Regions from separate parts of the Paenibacillus sp. P2(2022) genome, predicted to be linked through region 1. Evidence: predicted binding sites of a transcription regulator. Region 1 holds the regulator's gene; the other holds the start of a gene.
The links. Region 1 encodes Rex, which represses fermentation and respiration genes when NADH is low (regulators of the CRP and FNR family bind a similar motif). Its sites were predicted from a motif close to TTGTGAAATATTTCACAA; they were not measured.

Region 1 (16,456 bases):
AGCGAACTGATGCCACACCAGGTGAAACGGGGCAATTTTCTTCGCGTCTCAAACCGTCAGCCAAGCCTGCAAAGTGGGATCAGGCGGCGGCATTGGAAAATCAGCTTTATGTAACATTGAGCGAAATTTTGCGCAAGGGCGACAAGCTGATGCTGGATGTCAAGGAAGAACATGACGATTATGCGGCGGATAGTCTCATTACAGATATCACGGGTCTGCTTAAGGATTTGGCGGGGATTAGGGAAAATTTGCGCTTCTTTATACGACTCGATGATGAAACAACCGTATATTGGCTTGAAGCGAGTGGACAATTCCGTAGTAAATCATTGCAATTTTATGCGGTGCCCGTCGATGTGAGCCGCCAGTTGAAAGAAATGTTTTTTGACAAAAAAAGAAGTATTATTCTGACATCTGCTACTTTATCGGTAGATAAATCGTTTCAGTACATGACCGATCAACTCGGCTTGCAGGAGGCCGCAGATCAAGGACGATTAATGACGTCACAGCTCCCATCACCCTTTAATTACAGGGATCAGGTGTTGCTGGTCATTCCGCGAGATTTTCCGAGTGTGAAGGGCAGTGTAGGAGATGCACATTTTGTAGAGATGCTCGTTAGCTCTCTAGGAGCGACTGCCCAGGCGACGCGGGGGAGAATGCTCGTTCTGTTTACTTCCTATCGGATGCTCCGGCAAGTGTATGAGCCGCTCAAAGAGGCGTTAGCGTCCAGCGATATTACCGTGTTAGGACAAGGTGTGGACAGTGGGAGTCGCAGCAAGCTAACCCGCCGTTTTCAGGAAGCGAAAGCTTCTGTATTGCTGGGAACCAGTAGCTTCTGGGAAGGCGTCGATATTCCAGGGAAAGCTTTGACTTGTCTGGCTATCGTTCGCTTGCCGTTTCAACCGCCTAACCACCCGTTACTGGAGGCCAAAAGCGAGTTGCTCCAGCAGCAGAAGAAGAATCCATTTATGAAGCTGTCTGTACCACAAGCAGTTATTCGCTTCAAACAGGGTTTTGGGCGATTGGTACGTACAGCGAGCGACCACGGAGTCGTCATCGTTTACGATACGCGTGTGATCGAATCCTATTATGGAAAGCACTTTTTGTACTCGTTACCGGGACCAAAAATGGAGCATATGCCATCGGAGCAAATGGTGCCCCGCATCGCCGAATGGCTCCAATCCGCCCCGGAGACAGAGGCACAACGGACGGACACTTAAAGTCCGTTACAATTAGGGGGAGCAAGTATGAAATCAGATAAAATTTCAGAGGCTGTCGTACGGAGATTACCCGTATATTTACGTTATCTGAATGCACTGCACAAACGGGAGGTGGCTACGGTCTCTTCTCAAGAGCTGGGACAGAGGTTAGATTTGAATCCGGCCCAAATTCGTAAAGATCTTGCCTATTTTGGCGATTTTGGTCGGAAGGGCATCGGTTACGATGTTTCTTATCTAATTGAGAAAATACGCCATATCCTGAAAATCGACCAGCAAATTAATGTAGTATTGGTCGGAGCAGGTAATCTGGGTCAAGCCCTATCGAACTATAATGCTTATTTAAAAGACAATATGAAGATTGTGGCGGTTTTTGATGCGTTCCCGGATAAGGTTGGGACCAGAATCAATACTTTGGTCGTACAGCCGATGGATGAACTGGAAGCGACTGTGAAAGAAAAAAATATACGAATCGGGATTATTACTGTACCTGATTTTGAGGCACAGCACGTAGCTGATAGGCTGATTGAGAGTGGAATTGGAGCGATTTTGAACTTTGCACCTATCATTCTCAAGGCACCGGCTAACATTCGGATACATGCCACAGACTTTACAACTGATTTGCTTAGCCTCGCTTATTATCTGGAGGACGGAAAGGAAGAAGCACAATATGACAGTGAATAAATGGATGATTAAAAACGGCTCGTTTGCCGTGAATGGACCCGAGGCTGGGGTAATCCATGGTTTTATGATTGTGGAGGATAGCCGTATTACTTACATTGGCGAGACTTTGCCTGCGGGTGAGGAAGAGACAGAAGCAATCGACGGCAAGGGGTTATTGTTTTTACCTGGTCTGATCAATACTCATGGTCATGCGGCGATGTCTCTGCTGCGAGGGTATGGAGATGATTTGGCACTTCAAGTGTGGCTTCAGGAAAAAATGTGGCCTATGGAAGCCAAGTTTACATCTACGGATGTGTACTGGGGAACTTCTTTGTCAGTGCTGGAAATGCTGAAAGGTGGAACCACGACTTTCCTGGATATGTACGATCATATGGATGAGGTGGCTCGTGTAGCTGAAGAGTCGGGCATTCGTGCAAGCTTGATGCGTGGAGCCATTGGACTCTGTTCAGAAGAAGAACAGCGGATCAAGCTAGCTGAGGCCGTGACTTTTGCGCGTAACTGGCATGGAAAAGCAGACGGACGTATCACAACAATGATGTCTCCTCATGCCCCATACACATGCCCGCCTGCGTTTATTGAGAAATTTGTTCAAGCAGCACATGATCTCGATTTACCATTGCATACGCACATGTCCGAGACGATCGCCGAAGTTGAACAAAACGTACGCGACTACGGCTTGCGTCCAGTTGCACACTTAGATAAGCTTGGCTTTTTCTCCCGTCCTTCACTTGTTGCCCACGGCGTTCACTTGAACGACGAAGAAATAGCTTTGTTAGCGGAACGAGGTGTGGCGGTATCGCATAATCCAGGCAGCAACTTGAAGCTGGCAAGTGGTGTAGCTAGAGTGCCTGAATTGCTGCGTGCAGGAGTTACTGTTTCACTCGGAACAGATGGTCCTGCCAGCAATAATAACCTGGATATGTTCGAGGAAATGCGTCTGGCGGCACTCATTCACAAGGGAGTATCTGGCGACCCAACGGCAGTTCCTGCAAATGAAGCACTACGTCTGGCAACAGAGTATGGTGCAAAGTCGATTGGTTTAAAAGAGGTAGGAGCGCTGGCAGCAGGCAATAAGGCTGACTTTATCGCGCTAGATCTGGATCAGGCCCATTTCTTGCCGCGTACAGATCTTATTTCTCATGCCGTATACTCTGCAAGTGCCAAAGACGTGGCTCATGTGTGGGTAGACGGTCGTCAGGTTGTGAAAAATGGCGAATGCCTGACGATGGACGAGGAACGTATCAAACATGAGGCACAAGCCGCCTTTGAAGGGCTGCTGTCGCGCTAATTTAGGTGTCACATCCCCTTAGAGAGGAAGCACAGGTTTGAAAAATAAGAAGAAATGGATAGCGGTCGCCATTTTGGCCGTAATACTGATCCTGGTCAGCATTTTCTGGTATTATTCGTATGTTACTCAAGACCAGGTGGCTGAGAAAAATGCCGCTATCATGAAGGCCAAGCAATCAGGTGGTCTGGTTAGCACGACTCAGACATGGAAGTCTGTGTGGGATCAGATATATTGGGTAGTTCAAGGAAAAAACGCACAGAATGAAAATATAATGGTATGGGTTCCTTTTCAAAAAATGGAGGGGAAACCTAACATACCTGCGGCAGATCCAAGCGGTGTTCATACCGAGCTGATGAAAAACGGAGTCGACGAGCAAAAAATGACAGCGATAATTCAGCAGCAACTTCCAAATGCAAAAATTGTAAGGCTCCAACCGAGTGTGTTCAATGGCGAATATGTATGGCAACTGTTTTACGATGATGAAAGCCATCACAACTATACCTTTTACCGTTTCTCAGATGGAGCATCGACGGGGATAAAGTATACTTTGCCTAATTACTAGCGCGATGTTAAGAGTGTGGATCGGTGGCTTGGGAGTACCCAAGAAGCGTTAGGAGCGCTGCGTAGTCCATTTGATCTTACGATCGCTTCGCTTCTGCAGATTCAAGTGTTCCACTCCGCTGGCTGACAGCTATGGGGCCACTCCAAATAACTTTTATACTCAGTCTATATAGCTTGGAATGATTGAAAGTATTAGAAAAAGACGCAAATACGATTTAATTCGTATTTGCGTCTTTTTACTTAATGCTCCGCAAAGCTGGACTAAAAGCCAGAAGCATCTTTTTGCCTTATCACAACTCCTCCACACATTGCCTTCGATATTAGATTTACGTTATGATATACTATATTTTATAAGTGATAGACAAAAATGATAGATAAATGAGTTGCTGATCATTATAAGATCATGCAATTTGGTTGTTTGTTGACATTCGTCCCGTTTCTTCTGGGTTTTACATTTTGAGAGGAGGATGTTGTTTGAAATTGCGTGCAGTTCCTATTGTGGTGGCGGCCGTTTTGGCAGCCTTGTTAATGTTTGGAGGATGGTTCATTTACCGGCAGGTTACAATGCAAAGTCCTCTGGAAAAACTGGTATCTCAATATCCAGGCGTGACAAGCGCTCAAATAGATATTAAACAGGATCAGGTGGTATTGAAACTAGATCTCAAACCGCAGGCGGATGTGGCCGGATTAGTCGATGTGGTTAAGCAAAAAGGGCAATCCATCATTGGCAGCCGCACCATTAAGCTGGATATCGCAGATCGTTCCAATTCAGCACTGAATCAATGGTGGTCTGAGGCTATGTTTCCTGTAGCCGAAGCGATGGAAAATAAAAAGTATACTCAAATTTCATCTACAGTTGAGCAGATGAAAAAGAAAAAGACAGGTATCAAGGCTGATACCGATATGGATTCGAACAATGTCTATATCCGACTCAGCGAAGGCAATGCGACGAAGTTTATCGTTTTGCCACGTCAATCTCAGCAAATGGGGGTATGGCCTAATGCCTAGATGGATCAAGGAAATATTAATCGGTATTGTGCCGGTGGCCATTATATTTCTCGTTTTTATTGGGGTGAATATTATCCCTCTTCTTGTTGCGGGCGTGATGCTCAGTGGCTTGTTAATGCTCATGCATGCTCGTGGCGGCTTGGCCGTAGGTGCCGGGCAAGAGCGCAAACGTAAAAAAAATGGTCCGGACAAGCTGACTTTTGAGGAAATTGGTGGACAAGAAAGCGCTAAACAGGAATTGCGTGAAGCCTTGGATTTTTTGAATCGTCATGATGAAATTTCCAAGTTTGGCATTCGTCCATTGAAAGGCGTTTTGCTTACAGGCCCTCCGGGAACAGGGAAAACGCTGATGGCGAAAGCAGCTGCACACTATACCAATTCAGTGTTTGTTGCAGCTTCAGGCAGTGAATTTGTTGAAATGTACGTAGGTGTTGGTGCAGGTCGTGTCCGTGAGTTGTTTCGGGAGGCTCGCACTCGTGCAGCCAAGGAAAAGAAAGAAAATGCAATCATTTTTATTGACGAGATTGATGTTATTGGCGGTAAGCGTGAGGGTGGACAGCAACGAGAATATGATCAGACTTTGAATCAGTTGCTGACAGAAATGGATGGCATTTATTCGGCAGATACGCCACGGATATTGCTCATTGCGGCAACAAACCGTAAAGAAATGCTGGACAGCGCCTTAACGCGTCCAGGACGTTTTGACCGTCATATTCAAGTAGACTTGCCTGATAAGAAGGGCCGTCTTCATATCCTTAAAATTCATGCCAAAAACAAACCGATCCAGGAAGATGCTAATTTGGACAAAATTGCAGAGGAGTCTTACGGTTTTTCCGGTGCACAGTTGGAGAGCGTCATGAATGAAGCAGCCATCTATGCAATGAGACAGGATCAGCAAATGATTGCGCAAAGTCATCTGTCCATGGCAATTGACAAGGTGATGATGGGTGAGAAAACAGACCGAGAATCGACATTCGAAGAGAAAAAACGTGTAGCGATTCACGAGCTGGGACATGCTATTATGGCTGAAATCGTCCGTCCTGGTAGTGTAAGTCAAGTGGCGCTCAGCCCGCGTGGGAAAGCGCTCGGTTACGTGCGTCACAACCCACAGCAAGAGCATTATTTATATACCAAGCAGTACCTGGAGGAGCAAATTATGATCTCGCTTGCAGGTGCTACAGCAGAAGAAATGTACTACGGCGGTCGAAGTACTGGTTCAAGTAATGATTTTGAGCAGGCACTGAACATCGTTCATACGATGATGACTTCCGGTTTAACTTCTCTTGGGATTATTAACATGGAAATGGTTACAAAAGAGGAACTCATGCGGGAAAATGGCGAGATTATGAATGACCTGCATAACCGCACTTTGGAGTTGTTGGAAAAGCATCGTCCTGTGTTCGACAATTCTCTTGACATCTTGATGAAGGAAGAAACGCTATCCGGAGATCAATTTAGATGTCAATTTAGTGAAAATGCTTTATTACCAGCATAATTTTTTATGCTGGTTATTTTTTTTTACTTTTAGTCCGTGCTAAGATATTATTATCTATTGGGACATAAACATGTATTTTTCGACAAAGAAGGATACAATATATGAGAGTGACCAGGAAAGGGTGGAGTTAAGAACCATGCAATTTAAAAAAATCGGCGTCATTGGCGGCGGCACCATGGGACAAGGTATTTCTGAAATGCTTGCGTCCAAAGGAATCGATGTGCTGCTAGTAGAGCAGACACCAGAGAAACTAGACTACGCTTATAATATGATTGAAACAAGTCTAGATAAGCAACTGGAAAAGTGGGCAATTACCCAAGCAGAGAAAAAACTGATTTTATCTCGCATTGAAAAAGTATCCCATCTGGCGGAGCTCGCTAGCTGTGATATGGTCATTGAAACCATTACAGAGAATCTGGATGAGAAGAAAGTTGTTTTCCAAGAGCTGGATCATGTATGTCCAAGCAACATCATCCTTGCAAGTAATACATCCACGCTGAGCCTGACCGAGCTTGCCAGCTCGACCAAGTATCCAGAGCGTGTTATTGGTATGCACTTTATTTATCCAGTATCCCGTATTGATCTTGTAGAAATTATTCGTGGTTTGAAAACTTCAGATGATACCTTTGAAAACACGAAAATGTTCGTGGAAGAAATCGTGGAGAAAAAAGGAGTCATGATTTATGAATCTCCTGGCTTTGTAACTAGCCGGATTATCTGTCTGCTGATTAACGAAGCAGCTCATGTACTTCAAGAGGGCGTAGCTTCTGCCGAAGATATCGACGATGCTATGCGTATCGGCTACAACTTCCAAAACGGTCCTTTGGAAATGGCTGACCGCTTTGGTCTGGATTCTGTTTTGGCGGCTCTGGAGCGGATGTTCCGTGAATTTGGCGAACTGAAATACCGTCCGTCCATCGTCCTGAAGAAAATGGTACGTGCAGGTAATCTGGGCGTGAAATCGGGCGAAGGCTTCTTTAAGTATGACAAGGATGGTGACCGGATATGAAAATCCTCGTAATCAACGCAGGGAGTTCTTCCCTGAAATACCAATTGTATGATATGACGGACGAGTCCGTTTTGGCAAAAGGATTGGTAGAGCGCATCGGTATGGACTCTTCGATTCTGACGCATAAACCAACCAATAAGGAAGAATACACTGAAGTTAGCGAAATTTTGGAGCATACTACTGCCATCCGTAAAGTACTGAATGCACTCACAGATGCAGAGCATGGTGTTATCTCCAGCATTAGCGAAATTCAGGCTGTGGGCCATCGTGTGGTTCATGGAGGCGAAATTTTCAAACAGTCAGCGCTCGTAACTCCTGAAGCGAAGAGTGAAATCCGTCGCTTGTTCGACCTGGCTCCACTGCATAACCCAGCATCCATGATGGGGATTAAAGCGGCTGAATTGAATATGCCAGAAGTACCGCAAGTTGTGGTATTTGATACTTCGTTCCATCAAACCATGCCAGAAAAAGCTTATATGTACGCCATACCGAGAGTGTTGTACAATAAGTATAAGGTTCGTCGTTACGGTGCACACGGCACTTCCCATGACTTTGTAAGTAAGGAAGCTGCCAAATTTGTCGGCCGTCCTTTGGAAGACTTGAAGATCATCACTTGCCATATCGGTAATGGTGGTAGTGTAACAGCAGTTCAAGGCGGTTTGTCTGTAGATACTTCCATGGGTATGACTCCACTGGAAGGACTTATGATGGGTACTCGTAGTGGTGATTTGGACCCAGCAATCGTGCCTTATGTCATGAACAAAGAAGAATTGACTGTCAATGAAGTCAATTCCATGCTGAACAAGCATAGTGGACTTCTAGCTATTTCTGGTATCAGCAGTGATATGCGTGAAATCACTGAAGGTATGGAAAAAGGCGAAGCTAATTCTACATTGGCATTTGAAATGTATGAATACCGTCTGCGCAAGTATATTGGTTCGTATGCTGCCGCAATGAACGGAGTAGACGTAATTGTATTTACAGCAGGCGTAGGCGAGAACTCCATCGTTCTGCGTAAGAGAGTGTTGGAACAACTGACATTCCTCGGTATCGAGCTGGATGAATCATTGAACGCTATTCGTTCTGGCGAGATTCGCCGGATTACAACTGCAAATTCAAAGGTAGAAGTACTGATCATTCCAACAAACGAAGAACTGGTAATTGCCCGTGACACGTTCCGTCTGGTTCAGTAGTTCGGTCCGTAAGTGTAAACTTTATACATGTGGAACTATGGTTTAAGTACCGCATGCACCAAACAGCGAGAGCAAACAGCCTAACCCAAGGGGGAGGGCTGTTTGATTTTCGGTTCAAGGAGAGAGACGGTCATGACAAATAAAAGTACGATTGCCCAAGTGGGTCGCCATGTAGGGGAAACGGTTACAATTGGCGCTTGGGTAAACAATAAGCGGTCTAGCGGTAAAATTCAGTTCCTGCAACTACGTGATGGTAGCGGGTATATTCAAGGGGTTATCGTAAAAAGCGAAGTGTCTGAGGACATTTGGAATGACGCCAAATCCCTGACACAAGAAAGCTCCCTTTATGTAACTGGAATCGTGCGAGAGGAGCCGCGCAGTCAATCGGGCTATGAATTAACGGTTACAGGTATTGAAATCATTCATTTGACCGAAAACTACCCGATTACCCCAAAAGAGCACGGTGTAGATTTCCTGATGGATCATCGCCATTTGTGGCTGCGTTCCGCCAAGCAACGTGCAGTACTGATTATCCGGGCGGAAATTATCCGTGCTGTACAGGAATTTTTCAACGGCAACGGTTTTACGAAGGTAGACCCGCCTATTTTGACTCCTTCTTCTGCGGAAGGTACAACTGAGTTGTTCCACATCAAATATTTTGACGAGGATGCTTATTTGACACAAAGCGGACAGCTGTACATGGAAGCTGCGGCAATGGCGCTGGGTAAAGTATATTCCTTTGGTCCAACCTTCCGTGCAGAAAAATCCAAAACACGTCGTCACCTGATTGAGTTCTGGATGATCGAGCCTGAAATGGCTTTTGTGGATCACGAAGAATCCTTGCGCGTTCAGGAGCAGTTTGTAAGCCATATCGTGCAGTCTGTTCTGAAAAATTGCGCGAAGGAGCTTGAAGCTATCGGACGCGATGTTTCGAAGCTGGAGCAAATTCAAGGCGAGTTCCCACGGATTACGTACGATGAGGCGATTGCCTTCCTTCAAGGTGAAGGATTCGACATCCCGTGGGGAGAAGACTTTGGTGCTCCTCATGAAACAGCTATTGCCGAAAGATATAACAAGCCTGTGTTCATTACGCATTGGCCGACTCACATTAAAGCATTCTATATGAAACCTGACCCATCCCGCCCAGAGGTTGTTCTGTGTGCCGATATGATCGCTCCAGAAGGTTATGGCGAAATTATCGGGGGTTCCCAACGAATTGACGATCCAGCATTGATGGAAGAACGTTTTAACGAGCATAACCTGGCACGTGAAGCCTACCAATGGTATATGGATCTGCGCACCTATGGTACCGTTCCGCATTCTGGCTTTGGATTGGGACTGGAGCGTACAGTAGCATGGATTTGTGGACTCGATCATGTACGTGAAACGATTCCGTTCCCACGTATGCTGTATCGTTTGTATCCATAATCAATGACAGGATCATTTGATAAGACATCAGCGGCAGATTGGGCGGAGGGAGTAGCCTATGCTATGGAAACCGGAATAGTTCAAATTCCCTACGCTTTGCTCAAGCATTATCGGACGCTTCGGCTGACGGATGGTGAAATGCTGCTACTGATGCAGTTACTTGCATTTAAACAAGCGGAACGTAATGAATTTCCGACATGGGAGCAATTGCAGGCTCGAATTGGGTGCACTGCAAACGAAATCGCGCTTTATTTCAGTAAGCTCATGAAAGAAGGGTTTTTGCGAATAGATTCCGTGGAAGACCGCAGTTCATCCGTCCAATTTGAACGTTATAACTTAGCGGGTCTGTATCGCAAGCTGGCTGAATGTATGATCGCCGAGCGTTCGGAGCAGCACGATGAAGATGACATTTTGTTTGCCGGGAAGCCGGATTTACTGAATGGAGTATCGGAATCTCCACTTACAGAAGAACGAAATTTATTCACAATTTTTGAGAAAGAATTCGGCCGACCATTATCACCGATGGAATATGAGACGATCAGCAGTTGGGTAGATCAGGATCGGTATCCGGAGGAGCTTATTTTGCTGGCCCTGAAGGAAGCGGTGTTTGCTGGGAAGGTACATTTCCGGTATATAGATCGTATTCTGCTAGAGTGGAGCCGAAACCGGGTTCGTAATGCACAGGATGCGAAAGAATATGCCCAGCGATTCCGTGGTGGCGGTCGCAATTAAAGTAGCAAACTGAGCCTTTTAGGTAGTAAATTGATGCGCTATGGCTGTCACATTGAAATGGCGATACATGGACAACGCGGAGTATCGCCTGTGCAACATGTAATGTAGGGCAGAAATTTAAAGTGAGCAAGTAGACTTTAATGATAGAGGACACACCCTTCCGATTTGGAGGGTGTGTCCTTTTTAAATTTTTTTTAGAAATATGCAGGGGAAGAAAAATTCCTGGCGTCTATAGTATTGGGAAGGGGGAGAGCGTCATTGATATAGAGAGAATCATTGAACGAATCCGGTCCGGTGATCGGCAGGCGTTCCGTGAGATCGTAGAGCTGTACAGCAAGCATGTATTTCATGTGGCCTATTCGGTACTGCATGACAGCAAGGAAGCAGAGGATGCCGCGCAGGAGGCGTTCGTTCAGGTGTACAAGTCTCTCCCCCAGTACCGGAACGAAGGGTTTAAAACGTGGCTGAGCCGAATTGCGCTTCATAAAGCGCTGGATATCAAGCGCAAACAAGACAGGCGGCCCGCAGAGCTCATAGACGTGGCACAATCCCTTGTGCAGCTCCCTTCCCCGGATGAAGATGTACTGGCCCGTCTCATCCGTGAAGAGCAAACGGTAGAACTATCACAAAAAATCGCCCAGTTGCCCCAGCAGCATCGAGATATTATTCAAGCTTACTATATGCAGGGCAAAACCTACGATCAAATAGCAGAAGAGACGCAGGTAGCTTTAAAAACGGTAGAGTCCAGACTCTATCGGGCACGACTATGGATTCGGAATCACTGGAAGGAGGAGGAATGGCAATGACTGACCAACAGGATAGACCGTGGATGGAAGGGCAAACGAATGACTGGCATGCATACATTACAGGAACTTGTTCGATAGAGGAATCTACCCGACTGGAAAAGCTCTTGTTGGAAGATGAACAAGCGCTGATGCTATATCTTGTCGCACTGGAGCAATTAGAGCCGACATTGGAAGAACACTCTGCCTGGATGGATACGGAGCGCTTCACAGATCAGGTAATGGCCGTTCTTCCTAATATAGAAGCTGAACCGAGTCAAATTATATTCAAAAAACGTCGTTGGTTTGAAAAACCTGTGTTCCACTATGTTATTGCCGCAAGTCTGACGTTGATCTTGCTATCCAGTGGAGCCTTTGACAAAATGATGCCGCAAACAGGCAATAAGCCGGTTCCTTCAAAAGAACGCGTCTCTTACAGTGAAGAAGTCATGCAAGCTACGACAACCTGGCTCGATAAATTAAAGCCCTAAATAAGTTAAGGGTAAGATGAACAAGTTTAAAATCAACCTTCAGTTGGGAATTTTACCAAGATTCCATAAATAGAAAGGAAGTGTAGCGATGCCTTATACGGAACGAAGCAAGCTATTGGCATTTCTATTGAACATCATTCCGGGTGTAGGACACTATTACTGGACCAGAAAAGCCAATGCGTTTGTCTATACGATTTTGTTTTTCGGATGTCTGGCAGGAGGAATATTTTTGTCAGTGATAGCAAGTGACGGAACGCCTTTTTTTGCTAGTATATTTGTTGCTGCCCTTTTATGGGGACTTAGCATGCTGCATATCGTGATTAGCTTGTTACGTTATGATCCTCGTGCTGTCGCTGCTCCATATCCTCCTCATGCAGGTTCTAATCCATATGGCTTCTACTCTCCAAATGGGTCTTATGGACAGACTGGGTTATCAGGAGAGATACCGGAGGGGGCAACAGACACAGGCACCAATACCACGGGGGGAGGTATGGGATCTGGTCCCGGGTATTATCAACAAGGATACTATGGTATGGCAGGATCACCTGCTTTTCAAAAAGGATCGGATAATGAACGATTTTTTACGATTTTGCTGTCATTCATTCCGGGTTTGGGGCACCTTCATTTGGGGCTGATGCAGCGTGGCTTGTCTTTTCTGTTATCCTTCTTTGGCTTTGGCGCGATCCTCATCTTTATTACTAGCATAACGAACGAATCCGGATTTTTGGCGTTTGCAGGCGTGTTGCCGATTATTTGGCTGTATTGCATGTTTGATGCGGTGCAGCATGTACATCGTAAACAAGCTGGAGACATTCTTCAGGACCGGACTTTGTTTGAGGAACTGGAGCATGGAAGAGTTGAGGGACGTCGTAGTAAAATGCTGGCTACCATTTTATCGGTATTTCCCGGTGCCGGACATATGTATATTGGGTTGCAAAAACGTGGACTACAGCTCATGCTACTGTTTTTAGGATTTATCTATATACTGGACGTGCTGCATCTTTCACTCTTTTTGTTTCTAATCCCGGTGGTCTGGTTTTACAGTTTTTTTGATGCATTGCAGCAGGTAAGCCGTTATGGGCAGGAGCAGCTGATCGACAAGCCTGTGATCGGTATGTTTGCTCAATATCATCGCTGGGTAGGCTTGGGACTGCTTCTGCTAGGTGCATACTACATCCTGATTAACGTACTTGTTCCGACACTGGACCGTCTGTTCCCGGATGGACAAATTTACAATTTAGTTGATATGTATTTAAGAACCATTATTGTCTCCCTTCTATTAATTGGCGGCGGTGTTTGGATGATGATCGGTAATTCCAAATTGAAGCGAGCAAAGGAGAAACGATAGAATGGATACTGAATTTTCAAAGAGTGAGGCTTCCTTTAAGGGAGCCCATCACTCTCAGAGCGACGTGACTGGGGCAATAGGTTTATTGGGTACTTCATCCCATAAGAATGGCACCTCCAAGAGCTCAAACGCTCCAACAGGTGTGTGGAAAGTTGGAAGGCTGTCCATGGGGCTTTTTCTGGTACTGCTGGGCGGCGTAACGTTTGCGTCTAAGTTTTGGGGAGCGGGCATACTGGATCAAGCGTTGACGTGGTGGCCTGTCGTGTTTGTTTTGCTGGGACTGGAGATTTTAATGTATACCGCTTGGAAAGGGACACGTGAGCGCATTCGCTATGATCTGTTCAGTATGTTTATTACGGCGATATTGGTTTTTTGTTGTATCGGATTTGCCTTAGTCAGCTCATTGGGCATCACTCCGCAAGTCAGAGAAATGATGAGTTCGGTTCAGAAAACAAGGACTCTCCCAGACTGGCATGAAAAACTCCCTGCCGGAGTGACCAAGGTGATTGTACAGGGAGAAGATCCCTATGCGGTCAAAATTGACGCAACCACCTCACCGGAGGTGCATGTGTTCGGGAATTATATATATACAGGCAATGAGGATGATTTCAAAGGAACGGAGCTGTATCAGACAAAGCAAATTGGAGACACACTATATGTACTTCTCAGCCAGGTTCCCACACGTTTTATGCAGACACATCATCAGCTTGACGTTACCATTGCTGTCCCTGAGGGAATAGCGGTTACTGTGCGTGACAGTCAGGGGAATGTGATTGAAAAATAGAGAGGGCTTCTAGCTTCAGCTTTACATTTTGTATCATTCACGCGATACTTGTTAGGGAAGCCTGAGTTGCACCATGTGACTGGTTATAAGATGTAGTTGCTTACCAGGCGTAACTTGATGATATACATTCGAAGCGAATGTAGTCGGAAAAGAGGGAAAAAATGATTTCTTTAAATCCTGACACACTTACAGAGCGTGAAAATTATAAGCTGTTGACCGGGAGTATTATCCCAAGGCCGGTAGCGTTTGTAACGACTTTGAGCAGCGAAGGGGTGCTGAATGGTGCTCCGTTCAGTTATTTTTCCATCGTTGCTGCCGAGCCGCCACTGCTGTCTGTATCCGTACAGCGTGTCGATGGAGTTTCTAAAGATACAGCGCGTAATGCGATGGAGCACAATGCTTTTGTCGTACATATTACAGACGAAGACAATGTGGGGGCAGTGAATGTGACAGCTTCTCGTCTGTCGCCGGAGGAGAGTGAGGTTACACTGGCAGGTCTCACCCCAATAAAGAGTACAAAAATTGCAGTTCCCGGTGTGACTGAAGCGAAAATACGTATGGAATGTATTTTGGAGAAGGTGATACCGCTGGGAGGCAAGGAGGACACACCTGCCTGTGACCTATTAATTGGGCGCGTAGTGCAGTATCATTTATCAGAGGAAGCGTACCAAAATACATATGTGATTGCCAAGGAGTTGCGTCCGGTGAGTCGGTTGGCTGGAAACAACTATGCAAAGCTAGGTGAGCAATTCACGCTGGAGCGTCCCCAATAGGGGACGTTGTTTTTTTACTATATTGAAAATTGCCATTGCCCTTCATTTAATTTCCAAATTGAACTTCTTAATGATTTAATTCCGGTATCATTTGACTCAGTACAGTATGTTGCATGTATAATTTCTGAAGATAACAACCTTATGTTAAAGTCAGTAATTATAAATGGTATATGGTTCAATGGAGACCTACTCTTTAAAAAGGTTAATTGCATTGACTTGTCGTACTTTCTACCCGACGAACCATACTCAATATAGTCATGAGCTAATAGTTTTTCAAAATCCTCTCTTCGAGCATGCATTAACTGCTTTTCTAAACTTAATATTATATCTTTTAATTCTTTACTCAACTTATCACCCCAGTTGCCTTTTAATTTGCAGTGATACCTTCATGGGATTAAAAAAGTCCATTTGAGAAAAACAGGTTAGTTTTTAGGTAGCCAGTAGAATAGGTTGCTTTTTTTAAAATAAAAAAGAGAACGTTCCGTGCTTTCGCTAGGTACCGTTCTCAATATTCATTCAATGACCACTTTTACCATTCAATGATACGCATCTTTAATATTTATAATTTATTCATTTTGAAGTTTTCAGTAGCAAGGAGCGATAGGTCGTTTCAAACAGAAATTCAAACGCCTCCAGATGCTTTTTAGCTTCAAACACATCACGACCCCATGCATAAATGCCATGATTACGCAATAAAATGCCTGGAACCTGATCATTCAGCACGTCTGGTACCAGCTTGGCAATTGAGGCGATGTCAGCATAATTTGGCAGTACGGGAATCTGAATGGCGGCATTTTCCTCCCAAATGTTAAAAGCCTTAATGAGCTCGATGCCTTGCACAGGTACAAAGCCCTGCTCACCGTAATATTCGGAAATCAGGTTGTTAAACACGGTATGCACATGAAAAACTGCTCCACAGCCTGTCAGGCGGTAAATTTCGCAATGGATGAGCGTCTCTGCACTTGGCTTGAGGTTTGTGGCTTCTGCCGCTTTTCCGTATTGGTCTACGAACAGAAAATCCTCAGGAGTACGTTTGGTCTTATCCTTGCCGCTAGCGGTGACTGCAAAATAAAATTGTTCTGGGTGAAAATTACCGATTCGGATCGACAGATTACCGCTTGTACCTGGGAACCAGTTGCGAGAGGCGAATAGCTCCTTGACATCAGCGAGTTCTTCCAGTGAACGGCGTTTTTCCTCAAACGAAATGTCTGCCAAGTTAAAACTCATTACAGTACCCCCTGCTCCTGTTTTTGCTTTAAATCCTCGATAATATCGTCAAATGTCTCAAAGGGTACATGCGGTACGCCAAGCTCTTGACACTTTAATGTCAGATGTGAGCGGGAGTACACAAGGTCGGCAATTTTGGCTCCTTCAAAATCTGTCAGGCTGTCGCCAATCAAAATCCGTTCGTATTGCTCGGGAGGGTATTGACGAATGACGGTCGTTTTGCACATGCCACAGTCATTCTTACATGGCTCCTCACACCGATGCGGCCACGTGATCTGGATGTGAGCCCCGGAAAAATCCGCTCCGTTGCAAAAAATGTGATCCTGCGGGATGCCGAACGGTTCTAGCAATGGATCAATAAAAAAATCAATGCCGCCGCTAGTAACGAAAAATTCAATCTGCTGCTCTCGTACAAAGTCCAAAAAGCGTGCAAAGCCCT
Region 2 (16,456 bases), on a different contig from region 1:
TGATGATGATCCCGGTAGAAATTATTATGCTGCCACTTTACAAACTCATGATCGGTATGAAGCTGATCAATACGGTATGGGGTGTGATTTTGCCATTTGTCGTCGCACCGATTCCGATCTTTTTCTTCCGTCAATATTTAAGCGGGGTACCCAAGGACTTTATGGATGCTGCACGGGTTGACGGCTGTTCAGAGTATGGTATTTTTGTGCGGATTATGATGCCTCTGATGGCACCTGCCTTTGCGGCAATGGCTATTTTACAAGCTATGAACAGTTGGAATAACTTCCTGTGGCCGATGATCGTATTGCGTACTAACGACATGCTGACACTGCCAATCGGTCTGTCCAGTCTGCTGACGCCATATGGCAACAATTATGATGTGCTGATTGCCGGTTCAGTCCTGGCTATTTTGCCGATTCTCGTCGTGTTTCTGTTCTTCCAGCGTTACTTTATTGAAGGGATGACTGCAGGCGGGGTGAAAGGATAATCATTGCGGTGCTGAATGAGTCGACTGAATACAAGAAATGTATAGAGTCAGGAAAGGCGGGCCGGGCATTGTCTCGGCCTGTTTTTTTATGAACTCAATGATTTTCATTCTCATTTTCATGACTATCAACTGCACAAGCTATAGGTAAACGTGGTATGATGTTTGAAAGATTTCAAATACAGCACTTTGCATAATTCGATTCCTAACGCTCAAAAGTTTAATATATAGACGAACTAAACCGATTCGATCTATATATTACTGATTTGAAATCGCTCTTGGGATTTATGCAAAATGCTCAATACAGAAATATTCAGGCGGAGCGTGGAGAACCTATGGAACCAACAGAAACCCAGAAAACTGAGCCGGCCACAGCGTCAACCGTTGGCATGGAGGATATTGTACGGGCGCATCATATGCTGCGTGAGGTGATTGTTCGTACACCTTTACAGAGGGATGCCGTCCTATCGGCCAAATATAACTGTAATGTGTATCTGAAACGAGAGGATCTCCAAGTTGTGCGGTCCTTTAAAATCCGTGGAGCTTACAACATGATCCGCAGCCTAACTCCTGAGCAAATGGAAAAAGGGATCGTGTGCGCGAGTGCGGGTAATCATGCGCAAGGTGTGGCTTTTTCATGTAACGCGCTTGGCATCCACGGTAAAATATTTATGCCGAGCACAACGCCCAATCAGAAGGTGAAGCAGGTACGTCGCTTTGGCGGAGACAGTGTAGAGGTCATTTTGACCGGAGATACGTTTGACGATGCTTATGACGAGGCCATGAAGGTATGCAGCGAACAGGAAATGACCTTTATCCATCCGTTCGATCAACCGAAAATTATTGCGGGCAATGGCACGATTGCGATGGAAGTGATGGAGAGCCTGGATACACCTGCGGACTATATGTTCGTGACGATTGGCGGCGGCGGTTTGGCGGCAGGCGTAGGCACATATGTTAAAACTGTGAATCCGACCACCAAAGTAATCGGTGTAGAACCCCTGGGCGCAGCATCGATGACGGAAGCGATGCGTTTGAACAAGGTCGTTACACTGGAGCACATAGACAAGTTTGTTGACGGGGCTGCGGTGAAGCGAGTGGGTCAGTTAACATATGACATTTGTAAACATACCTTGGATGATATTGTGAAGGTACCGGAAGGCAAGGCATGTACAGCGATTCTGGCGCTGTATAATGAAAATGCGATTGTTGTGGAGCCCGCGGGTTCGCTGCCTGTAGCAGCACTTGATCTGTATCGTGAGCAGATTCAAGGCAAAACAGTAGTCTGTATCGTTAGTGGTGGCAATAACGACATTGATCGTATGCAGGAGATTAAGGAACGCTCCCTAATATACGAAGGACTAAAACATTATTTCATGGTGAATTTCCCGCAAAGAGCAGGGGCACTGCGTGAGTTTCTTCAGGAAGTGCTTGGACCGGACGATGACATTACTAGGTTTGAGTATACGAAAAAGAATGATAAAGAAAATGGCCCGGCGCTGGTCGGTATTGAATTGTTACACAAGGAAGACTATCTTCCTTTAATTGAACGAATGAATCGCAAAGGGCTTAACTATACGGAATTGAACAAAAATGAGAATTTGTTTAATATGCTTATCTGACAAGGAGCCTACGGGCTCTTTTTTTTGTATGTGCAATGTTATGCGTAGTTTATGAATTTCTTTTTATTTGAAATAAAGCGTTTACAAAACTGAAGTTAATAGGTTAATATATGTGTAACTTCATAAGCGAAAACACTAACGTAATAGACGTATCACCAGATTTCTCATTATAAGATACTTATTCGGAGGTGCGAAAGAATGTTGAAAGCATGGAAAAAATCAGTACAGGGTAAATTCGCCCGAACAGCGTTTGCTGCCGTAACTTCGGCTGCTTTGTTGCTGTCCGTGGTGCCGTCCACATCGGCCGAGCATTGGGCGTTAACAGGCGATGTGGCAGTACATGATCCATCCATCACGAAGGAAGGCAATGCATGGTATATTTTCTCCACAGGACAGGGAATACAGGTTCAAAGATCAGATGACGGACGCAATTTTTACAGATTGCCGCAAATTTTCCTGTCGCCACTACCATGGTGGAAATCGTATGTTCCTAAACAAACCCCAAATGATGTGTGGGCACCGGATGCTCAAAAGTACAATGGACGTGTGTGGGTGTACTATTCCATTTCTACTTTTGGGTCGCGTACTTCGGCCATTGGCTTGACTTCAGCAACGAGCATTGGCGCAGGAAGCTGGAGAGATGATGGACTGGTGCTGCGTACAACGGATTCTGACGATTATAATGCGATTGACCCGAATCTGGTCATTGACGCTTCCGGAAACCCGTGGCTTTCCTTCGGTTCATGGAATACGGGCTTGAAAGTAACTCGACTGGATAAAAATACGATGAAGCCTACGGGCCAGATTTATTCTATTGCTAGACGTACGGCTGGAGGTTTGGAAGCACCGCATGTTACATACCGCAACGGCTATTATTATCTGTTTGCCTCCATTGATAACTGCTGCAAAGGCGTAAATAGTAATTACAAAATCGTTTATGGTCGCTCCACCAGTATTACCGGGCCGTATGTGGACAAGAGCGGAAAAAACATGATGGACGGCGGTGGAACGATATTGGATGCGGGGAATGATCGCTGGAAGGGACCGGGCGGACAATCTGTCTATAACAACAGTGTGATTGCGCGTCATGCCTATGATGCCACCGATGGCGGAAATCCAAAGCTGCTGATTAGTGATTTGAAATGGGATTCAGCAGGCTGGCCTACGTATTAATATAGCGGATTACTTGAAATCATTCACAGCGATCTCACAAAGGTATATCTAAAAACTGTTCCTCCTAATGGGGGAACAGTTTTTGGCTTGCAATGTCATAGAAACATGCTATTATGTATCAAGTTGATAATCATTATCATTGACGTTATCGTAATGAGAGCCATGGTGGCTTTCAGGTATGGAGGGAGTGACCTCACCGAATGCAGTCTAAAGACAGCATGGACAAACATACAGCTTCGACAGAGAGGACCGCACCTGAAGTAGCCTCTGTAGCCCGTCCGGTGCTCCGAGCGGGTAGGATTCGGCAGGCGTTGTTGTTTACAGCTTCTGCTGTATTGTTGGCCTTGGCCATATTCGCTGCCATTTCTTTTGGAGCCAAAGACCTGACCGTAAGCACGGTGTGGTCGGCAGTATTTCACTATGATCGTTCGCTGATGACACACAGGATCATTCATGAGCTGCGATTGCCGCGTGTACTCGGTGCAGCTATCATTGGGGCTGCGCTGGCGGTTGCAGGCTCTCTGATACAAGGCATTACACGCAATCCGTTGGGGGATACAGGTGTGCTGGGCATTAACGCAGGAGCGATGTTTGTAGTTGCAGTGAGTTTTGCTTTTTTCCCCGATCTACCTTATGGGACGTTAATTATATTGTCGTTCCTGGGGGCACTGATGAGTACCTTACTGGTATTCGGGCTGGGAGCATCCGCGCCGGGAGGACTGACACCCATGAGACTAACGGTGTCTGGAGCTGTGACAGCAGCCTTGTTAGGTTCCATGACTTCGGGAATTGCGATTTATTTTGATCTAAGTCAGGATCTAGCCTTCTGGTATGCGGGTGGTGTTGCCGGAATCAAATGGTCGCAGCTTAAGATTCTTGCGCCGATTTTGCTTATTGTGATCGCTTGGTCTATGGGGCTCGCACGCTCCATTTCATTGATTTCAATGGGCGATGAGGTAGCATTGAACCTGGGACTAAATCTCAGGCGTATCCGGCTGTTGGGTTTGCTGACTGTGGTGGTCCTGGCTGGGCTATCCGTATCGGCTGCCGGGGCCATCGGCTTTGTAGGCTTGGTCGTTCCACATATTGCTCGCAAGCTGATCGGTGTGGATTATCGCCAGATCGTACCATTGTCTGCATTATTGGGAGCCGTGCTGCTAGTGCTGGCTGATTTGGGAGCGAGAATGGCGAATCCACCGGAGGAGCTAGCTATTGGAATTATGGTGTCTTTTATCGGAGTACCTTTTTTCCTCTTTCTCGCTCGTAAGGAAAGGAGGGAATTATAGTGAGTCGCTCTCTAGGGACAGGGGATACAAGAACGACCAAGGCTTGGCTCGTTTGCTTCGTATTGGCTGGAATCAGCTTTGCTGTCCTTGTTCTAGGTTTGAATACCGGAACGATTCGTATTCCACCGCTACGCGTGCTGGATACACTGTTTGGCGGCGGGAGCGGACGTGATCATATGGTCCTGTTTGAATACCGTCTGCCGCGGATTGTTGTAACAGTGCTGACTGGAGCGGGACTAGGTGCAGCCGGGGCAGTCATGCAGGGCTTATCGCGAAACGCACTCGCAGATCCGGGAGTGCTGGGCCTTCATGCGGGGGCTGCGTTGGGTCTGGTGATGTATGTTAGCTTTTTTCGCGATCTGGAAGGATCAGTAGCCTTGTTCATTCCCTTGTTTACCTTTGCAGGAGGTGTCGTTGCGGCGGTACTGATTGTTATGTTGTCCTATAGTGGCAGCAGAGGAATCGTGCCTGTGCGATTAATTCTGTCCGGTATCGGTGTAGCCTCAGGGCTCAGCGCCATAACGCTGTATTGGTCGTTGCGGCTGGATGAGGATACGTACGCATTTACCGCACGTTGGTTGGCTGGCAGCGTATGGGGACGGGACTGGATACATGCAGTGGCTTTACTACCGTGGATTGTCATTGTATTGCCCTATGTTCTATCTCAGACACGTAGCCTGAATAATCTGTCGCTGGGTGATGAGACCGCAGCTGGAATTGGTACAAGTGTGAAGCGCCAGCGTCTGATACTGCTGGGCGCAGCAGTGGCTCTTTCGAGCGCCAGCGTATCCATGGCCGGAGGCATCGGTTTTATTGGGCTGATTGCGCCTCATCTGGCTCGCCGTCTGGTTGGACCGATGTATCAGCATTTGCTGCCAGTAGCCGCTTTGGTCGGGGTCGTTATTATGGTCACAGCAGATACGATTGGTCGTTCGGTATTTCAGCCGAATGCGATTCCAGCAGGTGTAGTGGTTGCTGTGGTAGGAGCTCCGTATTTTTTATTCTTGTTGTCCCGAACCAAATGACTATAAGATTAGGTTACATATACAGTCCAATGCTGCACATGATGCAGCGTGCGGAACAACAACGAAGTAGAAGTTTTGACGATTTAACATTATAAAATAGAGCTTCTATAGTATAGGAGAGAATATTCATGAGAAAAAATAGATTTGAGGGTTCAGGGCTTAAACGTTCATGGATAGCCCTGTCTCTTGTGGCATGCATGATCATGCTGTCCGCTTGTGGACAAGCAGCAGACAAACAGACTAGCGATACGAAAGCGGACGATAGTGCCCAAACCACCATTAGTGCGGATTCGCGTATTGCCTCAATGTCTATTCATTTGACGAATAATCTGCTGGCATTGGGCATTACTCCAGCAGGTTCAGTTATTGGTGGAGATGTGAAGGATTTTCTGCCCCATGTAAAAGATCGTCTTCAAGATACTCGTAAGCTGGGAGTTGTCACAGACCCCGACATGGAAGCGGTACTGGAGCTTCAACCTGATCATATCTTCCTCGACAAAAAATATTCGGGAACTGATGTGGCCAAGTTTGAAAAAATTGCACCAACTGAGGTTTTTGATTTGGATGAAGGTACATGGAAAGATCAATTGAAAAAAATAGCTGCCATGGTTAAACATGAAGCACAGGCAGACACTTTTCTGAAAGATTATGATACACAGAGGGAACGGGTCAAAAAGCTCATTCATTCCAAAATCGGAGACGGGACTGTCATGGCTGTACGTGTCACAGCGAAAGAAGTTCGTGTCATGGGGATGAAGCGTCCAGTAGGACCGTTATTGTATCAGGACTTAGGCTTGAAGCCAGCCAAAGGTGTGGAAAAGATCAACAAGGCCTACCAGGTTGTATCCCAAGAGGTTTTGCCGGATTATGATGCCGACGCCATCCTGGTGATTATTAGTAAAGGTGCGGATGCGCAAAAGGTATACAAGCAGCTGGAGGGGAACACAGTATGGCAAGGACTTAAGGCTGTGAAGCAAGGTCATGTCTACATGCTGGACGGACAGCCTTGGCTGGACTATTCCGCGATGGGGCACAAAATTGCATTGGATAATGCAGAACAACTATTTTCCAAATAAATGCTAAAGTACAGCAAGCCGTATTCCCCATGCATCTTCTTGCAGGTGGGGGTACGGTTTTTCTGACGATCCCAAGCTTCAAGTGAGGTGGCTGATTGCAAATAAAAAGGAGCTGCTACGATTCCGTTATGAGGCAGCTCCAGCACTGTGAGAATTGCGAGGTTATGAATGTTTTTTACGCAGAAAAATCGGTTTGAGTCCAATAAAGCCAATGGCCGCCAGCACTAAATTCATCCATGGTGAGATTTTGAATACCGGCAGCACACTGCGCAGCGCAAGTCCGGCGACAAGAATGACAACAACCAGTACTACATACATCAAGATGGATTTGAAATTCATTTGGGGCTTCACGGGAGCATGGTCTGGTTGTTGTGTCTCCTCGCCTTCTTCCGGACGATCCATGAAATTCATTAGTGCTTCAACCAGCAGAATGGCACCTGCGGCGATGATGATGAGGGTGGAAAGGCTAATTTTTTCAAAAGGTTTGATATCCCCGCCTGTAAATGTGATAAACCAACCGATAATCGCCTGTGTCAAGAAAAACATGGACAAGGCAACCCATGCAATAAGCGTATAATTTTTTGCTTTATTCATTGCTTCCTCCTGCTTTATGATCGTATTCCAAGCTGATGGAATCGCCATTTTGTAACAAAGACAGTATACGTGAGGAAACGCCGGATGGCAAAAGGCTTATCCATTATGTATATTACCGCCGCATTCTCCTCAAACTGGATACAGGGTGAGCGCATGGAGCAACCTGAATATAAAACGTTGAGAGGATGTGGCATCATGGAACTGGAGAACCAGGCAGATTATTCGGTCCAAAAACGACTGACAGGTGCTCCGAACGGGAACAGTGGGGGAGCCTTGCTTGCAAACGTGAGTCACCGGAGCGTTCGAGGGACATCTCCAACGTACCGTATATTGGACGATACTGAATTGGCTGAGGACACAGAATTTGCAGGTGAACTGGGTGAACAGAGCTACCGCAGCCTGTGGCATGAGGATCAAAATAACGGCGCCTCTTGTAAACTGGAGTGGGAGGGACGAGTCGAAACCCACCAAATGTTCAGGCACAGCTACGAATAGCAAGTCGTCTACTTTAATGTAGAGATTGCACTCTAATAAGCGAGTAGTATGGCGTTCTCCGACAAGCATTGGGGAGCGCCATTTGTTTACTTCCATATCGGTATGAACTGACAGGTTGACAAGGAAGCAGGGCGATGATAGACTGACTTTACTATAAAACTTATTAAACTTATCGGAATTAAAGTGAATAAATATTCTGGATGGATATTCCACGTTACTATATGAGCTTGAATGATGAAATGCTGTAATGAAGCTTGAAACAGGGGGAATCAGGATGGAACGGCAAATTGGAATTCGTTTTGAAAATGAGGAACTGGCCGCTACAATTCATTATCCAAACCGTACAAATGAGGGAGAGCGTCAAAGACGTGTTCCACTCGTTGTTATTTGCCACGGTTTTGTGGGCAATCGAATCGGAGTCGATCGATTATTTGTCAAGACTGCGCGTGAACTGGCTGAAGGGGGGTATTTTGTACTGCGCTTTGATTTTGCCGGTTGTGGAGAAAGCACTGGTGAATACGGCAAGCAGGGGCTCGAATCCATGATCAATCAGACACGCACTGTGTTGGATTACGCCGTGAATTGCGCGGACATTGACCCGACTAAGGTGACGTTGATCGGTCACAGTTTGGGGGGCGCAGTTGCCCTTCTCACAGCTGTTCGGGACAAGAGAGTACAGAACTTGGTCCTTTGGTCAGCTGTCGGCTATCCGTTCAACGACATTGTCAAAATTACGGAGCGAAGCGTATACGACGAATCTGTTAAAACCGGTCATGCAGACTACCTGGGCTATAAGTTCACACCAGCTTACTTTGAGTCATTAGCTCAATTCCAACCGTTCCAGGAGGCCGTTAAATTTAACGGTGATGTGCTCGTTATTCATGGCACCTCGGATGATATCATTCCTGTGGATTATGCGTTTCTGTTTCAAAAGGTGTTCTGGATGCGTCCGGAAGGACGCTGTGATAAGGAAATTATTTTTCAGGGAGATCACACTTTCTCATCAGGTAAAGAGCGGCAACAGCTGATTGACCGCACACTGGAATGGCTGGATGAACAAGAAAATATTCAACGGGATTGGCAGCACTGGATGATCTGATTTCAGGGTGTAACGGTTTGTATTGGAAATTGTGCCTCCGCCGGAGTAAAATGAAAGAGTAACACTATACTGGCGTGTGGAGGTTGGCAGCGATGACATTACCCTCAATTTTTGTTGCGCATGGTTCACCGACACTGGCTGTAGAAAATAACGCATATACCAGTTTTCTTGCAAAGCTGGGCGCGAGCCTGCCCCGACCCAAAGGAATTGTCATTTTTTCCGCGCATTGGGATAGCCCCGATCAATGTATCAGCGCGGATGATCAGCATGCAGCGTTGCACGATTTCTACGGCTTTCCTGAAGAAATGTACACTCTTGATTACCCTGCACCAGGCGATCCAAAGCTGTATGAGGAGATAGGGCATCTGTTCAGTCAGCATAACCTGTTCCACCAGCCGGTTCGGAACCGGGGACTGGATCATGGAGCATGGGTGGTTTTGCGGCATATATATCCTGATGCGGACATACCGGTCGTACCCTTATCCATTGATTCACGGCGCGATCCTCAGGAGCAATACGAGATTGGACGGATGCTGGCGCCACTGCGTGATCAAGGGATTTTGATCCTCGGTAGTGGAGGCTTGGTCCACAACTTGCGGACACTCAAGCAGACGAGTGAGCCAGCCGATTGGGCCGTTCAATATGATGACTGGATCGCACAGCAGCTTCAAGACTGGAATTTGCGTCATCTGTTCCAATATGACAAGAAGGCTCCGTATGCCAAGCAGGCGGTTCCTTCGTATGGAATAGAGCATTTTTCACCTTTGTTTTACGTGATGGGAGCTGCCGATCATGATCGCTCCGCGCGTAAGCTTTTTCAGTCGTATGTCCTTGGCTCATTGAGTCTCAATTGTTGGGCTTTTGGTCAAGAAAGTGATCTGTAAATGTAAGAAAAAGAACTTCCGAAACCACATGATGTGTGGGGTTGGAAGTTCTTTTGGTCTGTTCCTCTTTGATTAATTAGCAGGCACGTTCTTTTTTAGCCAGGCGGATACTTGCGTAGTTCGCTTATCTTCATTTTGATCTAGTAGTGTCATAAATGCCTTCAGCTTTTGAATATAGGGACTCTTCGAATCCCTGTTGCGCTGAACGACGAGCTGATATCCTTTTTTGGCATTGGGGCGAATCTTGTTGGTGTCATCATCGAATAATGGTGTATTGTTCGTACCATAAAAAGTATAGAAGAAATAGAGATCATGTAATGATTTGACTGCTTGTGTACGATTGGAATGTGGATATTGGGTTATAAATGACTCTTGCGCCAGCACTCTTCCGGCTAACTGTTGATAACCGATGTGTAAAGCTGCATCCTTGGTAGCCGGCTGTCCAGATTCCGTCGCCATGATGTCAATATAGTCGCGGATATCTGCTGTAATGTTATTTCCGAATACTTTATATTTCTCATAATTGATGACTGGGTAAAACATGCCTTCTGCGGTTTCAAGTTTGTAGCCGGCATCTCTTGATTGAGTGAGTAGCTTTTTCAGCTTTGTATCACTTGTCCGGCTCATTACATTAGTGAACGAATCACCAGGTTTATAGACTTGATTAATCTTAGTTTGAATAGAGGTCGGATATAAGGCCTGTGCATATGAATCCAATTGCTGTTTCTGTGCATTTTCCAAGTGTAGCACTAGGATGGTAGCTTGAGAGGCCGGAATGGATTGGATATGCTTTTGTAAATAAGTGAATGCCTGAGGTAACTTGCCTGGTTGGCGTAGTAGCTGCTCGAAGGTTTTTGAAATATGTTGCACACCTTCTGCTTGAGATATTGTAGTAGATGTCGCTGCTTTGGCTGATGTCGTAGATCCCAATCCGATCGTCTGTTCTGTGAAAATTACTGCTGCGAGCATGAGGTAGGCTTTGGTGATTTTTTTCATGATATAACCCTCCATTGCGTTCTTTGATGTAACTGTAGTGTACAGGGTAAATGTATCGTGAACATTCCATGTTGTATCCAACTTGTAAACGTTTGTGGGGGAAGATGAATCCGAAAAAGGAGTCTCCAAGTCAGAGTGGACTTGAGGACTCCTTTGTTCATTTAAATAGAGGAGGGGCAGCATGGCCACACATACAAGCAGCATAGCTGCGCAAAAACACCAAGAGAAGCAGCATAGCTGCACAAAAACACCGAAGAGAAGGAGCATAGCTGCAAAAAACACCAAAGAGAAGCAGCATAGCTGCACAAAAAAACAACCATTAGCCAGAGGATAACGGTTGTTTTTTGGGTAGTTAAGCTATTTTTCGATTGGGGTCCGTTTGATAAGTATCTTTATTTTTACCAAACAGTCCACGCAGGAAGGGCAGTACCCAACGGTCAAAGCCGATTCTTCCGGCATTTGCACCAGCAACGATAAGGAAGATTTCAACCAGCAGGTAGATTGCATTGGTGCTTACTGTACCCGAGAACAGGAACGAGAAGTTCATAACCATAGCCATCAAAGTAGCCAGTGTAGTCAATGTACCAAGAAGTAGGCCAACCCCGACCAAGAACTCACCCAATGGGATCAGGACGTTGAACAAACCGACATTCGGCAGAGCAAAGGCTTCAAGGAACGATCCCCACCAGCCTTGTACAGCGGGATGATCTCCACCTGTTTTAGCAATGGCCCCCGAGATAAATCCACCTGCATCGAATCCGCCAGTCAGCTTCTCAAGTCCGTGGGTCATCCATTCATAACCTAGATAAACCCGTACTACAGTCAGCAGCCACATTGCTACTTTGTTCTCACGTAACCAGTTGTTAAACATTTAAACCACTCCTCTTTCTTAATCTATAATGATGGGTTGTATTTCATTTTGTTTGGGATGATCATCTTTGCTACACCTTTATTGTATTAGGTTCAGTTACAGTTATTTGTGATAAAAATCACAAAGTCTAAATATTTTTTTAAATTTTAATGTCTTCAGATAAGTATTCTATAGAGAGGTAATGCCTCAATCAAGACAAAAACAGGAAATAAAGCTTATAATGAGAAAAATAACTATGTGGAGGGATGAACTTGTCCGGGCCCATGTCTCAACGAAATCATTGGCTGCGTGTGATGGCCTCAGCTCTGTTATGCATGACAATGATGTCTTGTTCTGCTTTGTCCAATACGGGTGAATCTGAATCCGTTCCCAAACCGACCCAGCAAGAAACAGAGAAAAAGGTGCTTGAACCGTCTATGGAGCCATCTGTTCCGGCATTTACAGCTCCGCTTACCGGGCTTCCGGTGGAGCAGCCTGTTATAGAGCGGCCGCTGGCTGTCATGATTAACAATGCTCCGGCTGCGCGTCCACAGGCGGGGCTTAGCCAGGCAGACATGGTATATGAAGTTCTTGCAGAAGGCGGAATTACCCGTTTGGTAGCTTTTTTCCAAAGTCATGGTGGTGATGTGAAGATCGGTCCGGTCCGAAGCATCCGACCGTATTTGATTGAACTGGGCGAAACCTATGGTGCGTTGCCGATACATGCAGGGGGAAGTACAGATGCCTATGCGATTTTACAGCAGCAGCGGAAGGAGCATCTGGACGAGATTTCAAATGGAGGGGCTTACTTCTGGCGAAGCAAAGACCGTCGTCCTCCACATAATTTATACACAGATGTGAGCAGACTGCGTAAAGGAAGCGATAGCAAAGGGTATGCCAAGCAGACGGAGGTTCCAGTATATCGTTATCTTAAAACTGGCGAAACTCCAGTTATGGTGAACGAGAGTGCCGCCTCTTTGCACATCCGATTTTTGTTAAAAAGCTATCGCGTATCTTATACCTATGATCCAGCTGATCAACGATATAAGCGTTTTGTGAACGAAAAGTCACATCTAGATCAAAATAATAATCAACAGCTCTCAGCGGCCAATGTGATTGTGATGAGTACGAGGCATCGAACGTTGGATGATGTAGGTAGACTAAGTGTTGAGCTGGACGGTAGCGGAGAAGCCATGGTGTTTCAACAAGGAAAGCTAATACGTGCTGAATGGCAGCATATATCTGGCGATGCGATTCGGTTTATGAAAAATGGGGTTGAAATCCCGTTAACGCCAGGTACATCCTATATACATGTGGTACCTGCAGATACTTCACTAGCGGAACATGTAACAATAGAAGCAAATTAGAAAACGTAATACTCCTTTTTAGGGAAAAATTGTCGGATAATGACCTTCCATGTCGGGCATTGTATACGTATATCTAGAAATTTGCTTTTACAAACATTACAAAAACATTGATGAGTGTGATAAGATAGCAAAGGTTGTCTATTGCAGTCGAAACAGGTTGCGGATATTTTCGTAAAGGGGTAATCGTTATGAGATTGAAGAAAAAGGATATATTCTTCGAGACGTTGGAAAATATGGCAGATACGATCGTGCAAGCAGCCGATTATTTTGCCCAACATACTTCAAATCTTCAAGATGTGACTTTGTTTACCAATGAGATGAAGAAGTATGAAAATAAGTGTGATGATTACACACACACGATTATTACTGAGTTGAACAAGACCTTCATTACGCCGCTCGAACGCGACGACATCATGGAACTGACAACGACCATGGATGATGTGCTGGACGGTCTTGAAGCGACAGCCTCTCGTTTTTATATGTACAACATTACAGAGCCGGACGAGTATATTGTGCAGTTCGCTGATATTTTGCGTCAATCAGCTTACGAAATTCAAAAGGCTGTACATTTGCTTTCACAGAAAAAATTGCTGGCTATTCGTGAATACACCATTCGCCTGAATGATTTGGAAAATCAGGGGGATGAATTACTGCGTATTTGCATCAAAAACCTGTTTGCAACTGTAACTGATCCTATTGAGCTGATTAAACGCAAAGAATTGTACGAACGCCTTGAAACGACAACGGATTCATGCGAGGATGTTGCAAATATGCTGGAATCCATCATTATGCGTAACTCGTAAGGGAGTCCTTTTACATGGATACAAGTTTACTGGTACTAGGTATTGTTATTTTTCTTGCTCTGGCATTTGATTTTATTAATGGATTTCATGATACGGCGAACGCAATTGCCACTTCGGTCTCGACCCGTGCATTGACGCCGCGACGTGCGATTATTATGGCTGCGGTTATGAACTTTCTCGGAGCGATCTTGTTTACCGGGGTTGCCAAGACCATTGGTGGAAGTGTCGCTGATCCAACCAAGCTTACGAACGGAATTGATATCGTCATTGCGACGTTGATCGCCGCTATTATCTGGAATCTCTTGACTTGGTGGTTCGGTATTCCTTCATCCTCTTCCCATGCATTGATTGGTGCGTTGGCCGGAGCGGTGTATGTAGGTGCAGGACAGGATAAATTAAATTGGAGCGGCTTTATCGGGATTGTTGAGGGTCTTATTTTCTCCCCGCTGATTGCTTTTGTTGTCGGTTACATTGTGATGATGATTTTGAAATACATCTTTGCTTATCGCAGTCCGCATACGGTGAACAAGGGTTTCCGTACCATGCAGGTGATTACGGCAGCTATTCAGTCGTTTACGCATGGTACGAATGATGCTCAGAAGGCGATGGGGATTATCACGTTCGCACTCGTCTCGGCAGGGTATCAAGACCATTTGGAAGTACCTATGTGGGTGAAAATCTCAGCTGCAACAGCCATGGCGCTTGGTACGTCTATTGGGGGCTGGAAGATCATCAAGACGATGGGAACTAAGATTTTTAAAATTGACCCAATCAATGGATTTGCAGCCGACGTTTCGGGGGCTTCCGTTATATTCACAGCTACTTTGCTTCATTTGCCAGTAAGTACCACTCATGCTATTACTTCGGCGATTCTGGGTGTAGGGTCTGCGAAGCGTTTTAGTGCGGTTCGCTGGTCACTAGCTGGTCGTATTGTAATAACCTGGGTAATAACGATTCCAATTTCTGCGCTATTGTCAGGTTTGATATTCAAAATTCTTTTCTAGTTTTCTTCATGGTTTCTAGAAAAAGAACATACAATATAGGATACACAATAAGCTTCCGTCCGCTTTTTGCGGCAGGGGCTTATTGGCATTCTCGGGCAAAAATGCATCTCTAAAGTTTACACATCCAGATAGTTCCATGAGATGTTTTTTAAAAAATACCTGACATCAAAGTAGTCAATTTTTAATAACTCCTGTAGAATAAACAGAAAACTTTGAACCGTTCAACTGACTGGAGGATCTTATGCAAAAACCAAGAAAACTAATAGCACTCATGATTTGTTTGTTTTCTGTGGTTGCCCTGGCCGGTAATTTCGGTGTAGTGGCCCACGCAGAAAATAAAACAAAGTATGATATCGGCACGGATACAACGTTCGCGCCTTTTGAGTTTGAAGATGTAAATGGTAAATTTGTCGGAATTGATATGGATTTACTGGCAGCTATTGCTAAGGACCAGAATTTTGAGTATACCGTTAAGCCACTTGGCTTTAACGCGGCAGTGCAGGCCCTTGAAACGAATCAAGTGGATGGTGTCATTGCCGGGATGAGTATTACAGATGAACGCAAGCAAAAATTTGATTTTTCTGAGCCCTATTTCGACTCAGGTGTTGTCATGGCGGTCCGTAAGGATAATGATACGATTAAACGCTATGAGGACCTGAAAGGACAGCGTGTCGCTGTCAAAACAGGAACACAAGGCTACACATTCGCGGAATCCATTAAGGCAAAATATGGCTTTACTACCGTTCCGTTCGACGATTCTTCTCAAATGTATGATGAAGTTAAAACAGGTAACTCGGTTGCCTGCTTTGATGATTATCCGGTACTGGCATACGGTGTGACTCAGAATAATGGTCTTAAGCTGGTGACTGATAAGGAAAAAGGTGGCTCTTACGGTTTCGCTGTCAACCAAGGCAAAAATGCGGAGCTGCTGGAAAAATTCAATGCAGGGCTTGTGAATCTTCGTAACAGCGGGGAATATGACAAAATTATGTCCAAATACCTGGGAGAATCCGGCAAAGGTGTGGCTCCTGTAGAACGCAGCCGCTGGGAACTCATTTCCGCTTCGCTGCCTGCGTTGATTAAAGGGATGGGAAATACGCTGTTGTACACCCTGGTATCCTTGCTCGTAGCCTTTTTGCTGGGACTGGTGTTTGGCTTTATGAAAGTGAGCCATAACAAGGTGTTCCGCGGTATTGCAACTGTTTTCGTTGATGTATTCCGTGGTATTCCACTGATCGTACTTGCATTCTTTATTTACTTCGGTATCCCACAGGCACTCGATTTTAAAATGCCGCTTTTTGTCGCGGCGGTGTTGACGTTATCCCTAAACGCTGGTGCTTATGTGACCGAAATTATCCGCGGGGGTATTCAGTCCATTGATCCGGGACAAATGGAAGCCGCTCGTTCGCTTGGTTTGCCGTATCGGACAGCCATGCTGAAGATCATTCTGCCACAAGCCGTGAAAATCATGATCCCGTCGTTTATCAATCAGTTGGTTATTACGTTGAAGGATACGTCCATTCTGTCGGTTATCGGTCTGGTTGAATTGACTCAATCGGGCAAGATCATTATTGCACGGACGTTCCAATCCTTTGATATTTGGCTGGTCGTTGCGGTGATGTATCTTATCGTCATTACAGTCTTGACCAAAATATCCAACCGTCTTGAAGGGAGAGTTCGCCGTGGGTAAGATTATC

Region 2: a site for Rex is predicted at 11,713-11,730, ahead of MMB75_RS16605 (DoxX family membrane protein). Genes of this name have one in related genera too.

Annotation. Positions count from the first base shown of each region.
Region 1 is NZ_JAKWFI010000001.1:1,021,336-1,037,791, forward strand. Features, by position in the region: gene dinG (ATP-dependent DNA helicase DinG) at 1-1,217, shown strand, start outside; gene MMB75_RS04460 (redox-sensing transcriptional repressor Rex) at 1,245-1,898, shown strand; gene MMB75_RS04465 (amidohydrolase) at 1,885-3,186, shown strand; gene MMB75_RS04470 (cell wall elongation regulator TseB-like domain-containing protein) at 3,224-3,748, shown strand; gene MMB75_RS04475 (hypothetical protein) at 4,222-4,755, shown strand; gene MMB75_RS04480 (AAA family ATPase) at 4,748-6,250, shown strand; gene MMB75_RS04485 (3-hydroxyacyl-CoA dehydrogenase family protein) at 6,387-7,259, shown strand; gene MMB75_RS04490 (acetate/propionate family kinase) at 7,256-8,452, shown strand; gene asnS (asparagine--tRNA ligase) at 8,585-9,880, shown strand; gene MMB75_RS04500 (DnaD domain-containing protein) at 9,884-10,612, shown strand; gene MMB75_RS04505 (RNA polymerase sigma factor) at 10,753-11,418, shown strand; gene MMB75_RS04510 (hypothetical protein) at 11,415-11,885, shown strand; gene MMB75_RS04515 (hypothetical protein) at 11,974-13,233, shown strand; gene MMB75_RS04520 (hypothetical protein) at 13,235-14,017, shown strand; gene MMB75_RS04525 (flavin reductase family protein) at 14,179-14,790, shown strand; gene MMB75_RS04530 (nuclear transport factor 2 family protein) at 14,808-15,137, opposite strand; gene MMB75_RS04535 (methylthioribulose 1-phosphate dehydratase) at 15,361-16,017, opposite strand; gene MMB75_RS04540 (2-hydroxy-3-keto-5-methylthiopentenyl-1-phosphate phosphatase) at 16,017-16,456, opposite strand, start outside.
Region 2 is NZ_JAKWFI010000004.1:505,262-521,717, reverse strand. Features, by position in the region: gene MMB75_RS16660 (carbohydrate ABC transporter permease) at 1-488, shown strand, start outside; gene ilvA (threonine ammonia-lyase IlvA) at 821-2,107, shown strand; gene abnA (arabinan endo-1,5-alpha-L-arabinosidase AbnA) at 2,306-3,280, shown strand; gene MMB75_RS16645 (FecCD family ABC transporter permease) at 3,499-4,566, shown strand; gene MMB75_RS16640 (FecCD family ABC transporter permease) at 4,566-5,591, shown strand; gene MMB75_RS16635 (ABC transporter substrate-binding protein) at 5,720-6,667, shown strand; gene MMB75_RS16630 (hypothetical protein) at 6,830-7,261, opposite strand; gene MMB75_RS16625 (hypothetical protein) at 7,457-7,756, shown strand; gene MMB75_RS16620 (alpha/beta hydrolase) at 8,031-8,855, shown strand; gene MMB75_RS16615 (dioxygenase family protein) at 8,948-9,739, shown strand; gene MMB75_RS16610 (hypothetical protein) at 9,812-10,735, opposite strand; gene MMB75_RS16605 (DoxX family membrane protein) at 11,088-11,606, opposite strand; gene MMB75_RS16600 (DUF3048 domain-containing protein) at 11,858-12,952, shown strand; gene MMB75_RS16595 (DUF47 domain-containing protein) at 13,141-13,755, shown strand; gene MMB75_RS16590 (inorganic phosphate transporter) at 13,770-14,759, shown strand; gene MMB75_RS16585 (amino acid ABC transporter substrate-binding protein/permease) at 15,001-16,449, shown strand; gene MMB75_RS16580 (amino acid ABC transporter ATP-binding protein) at 16,442-16,456, shown strand, end outside.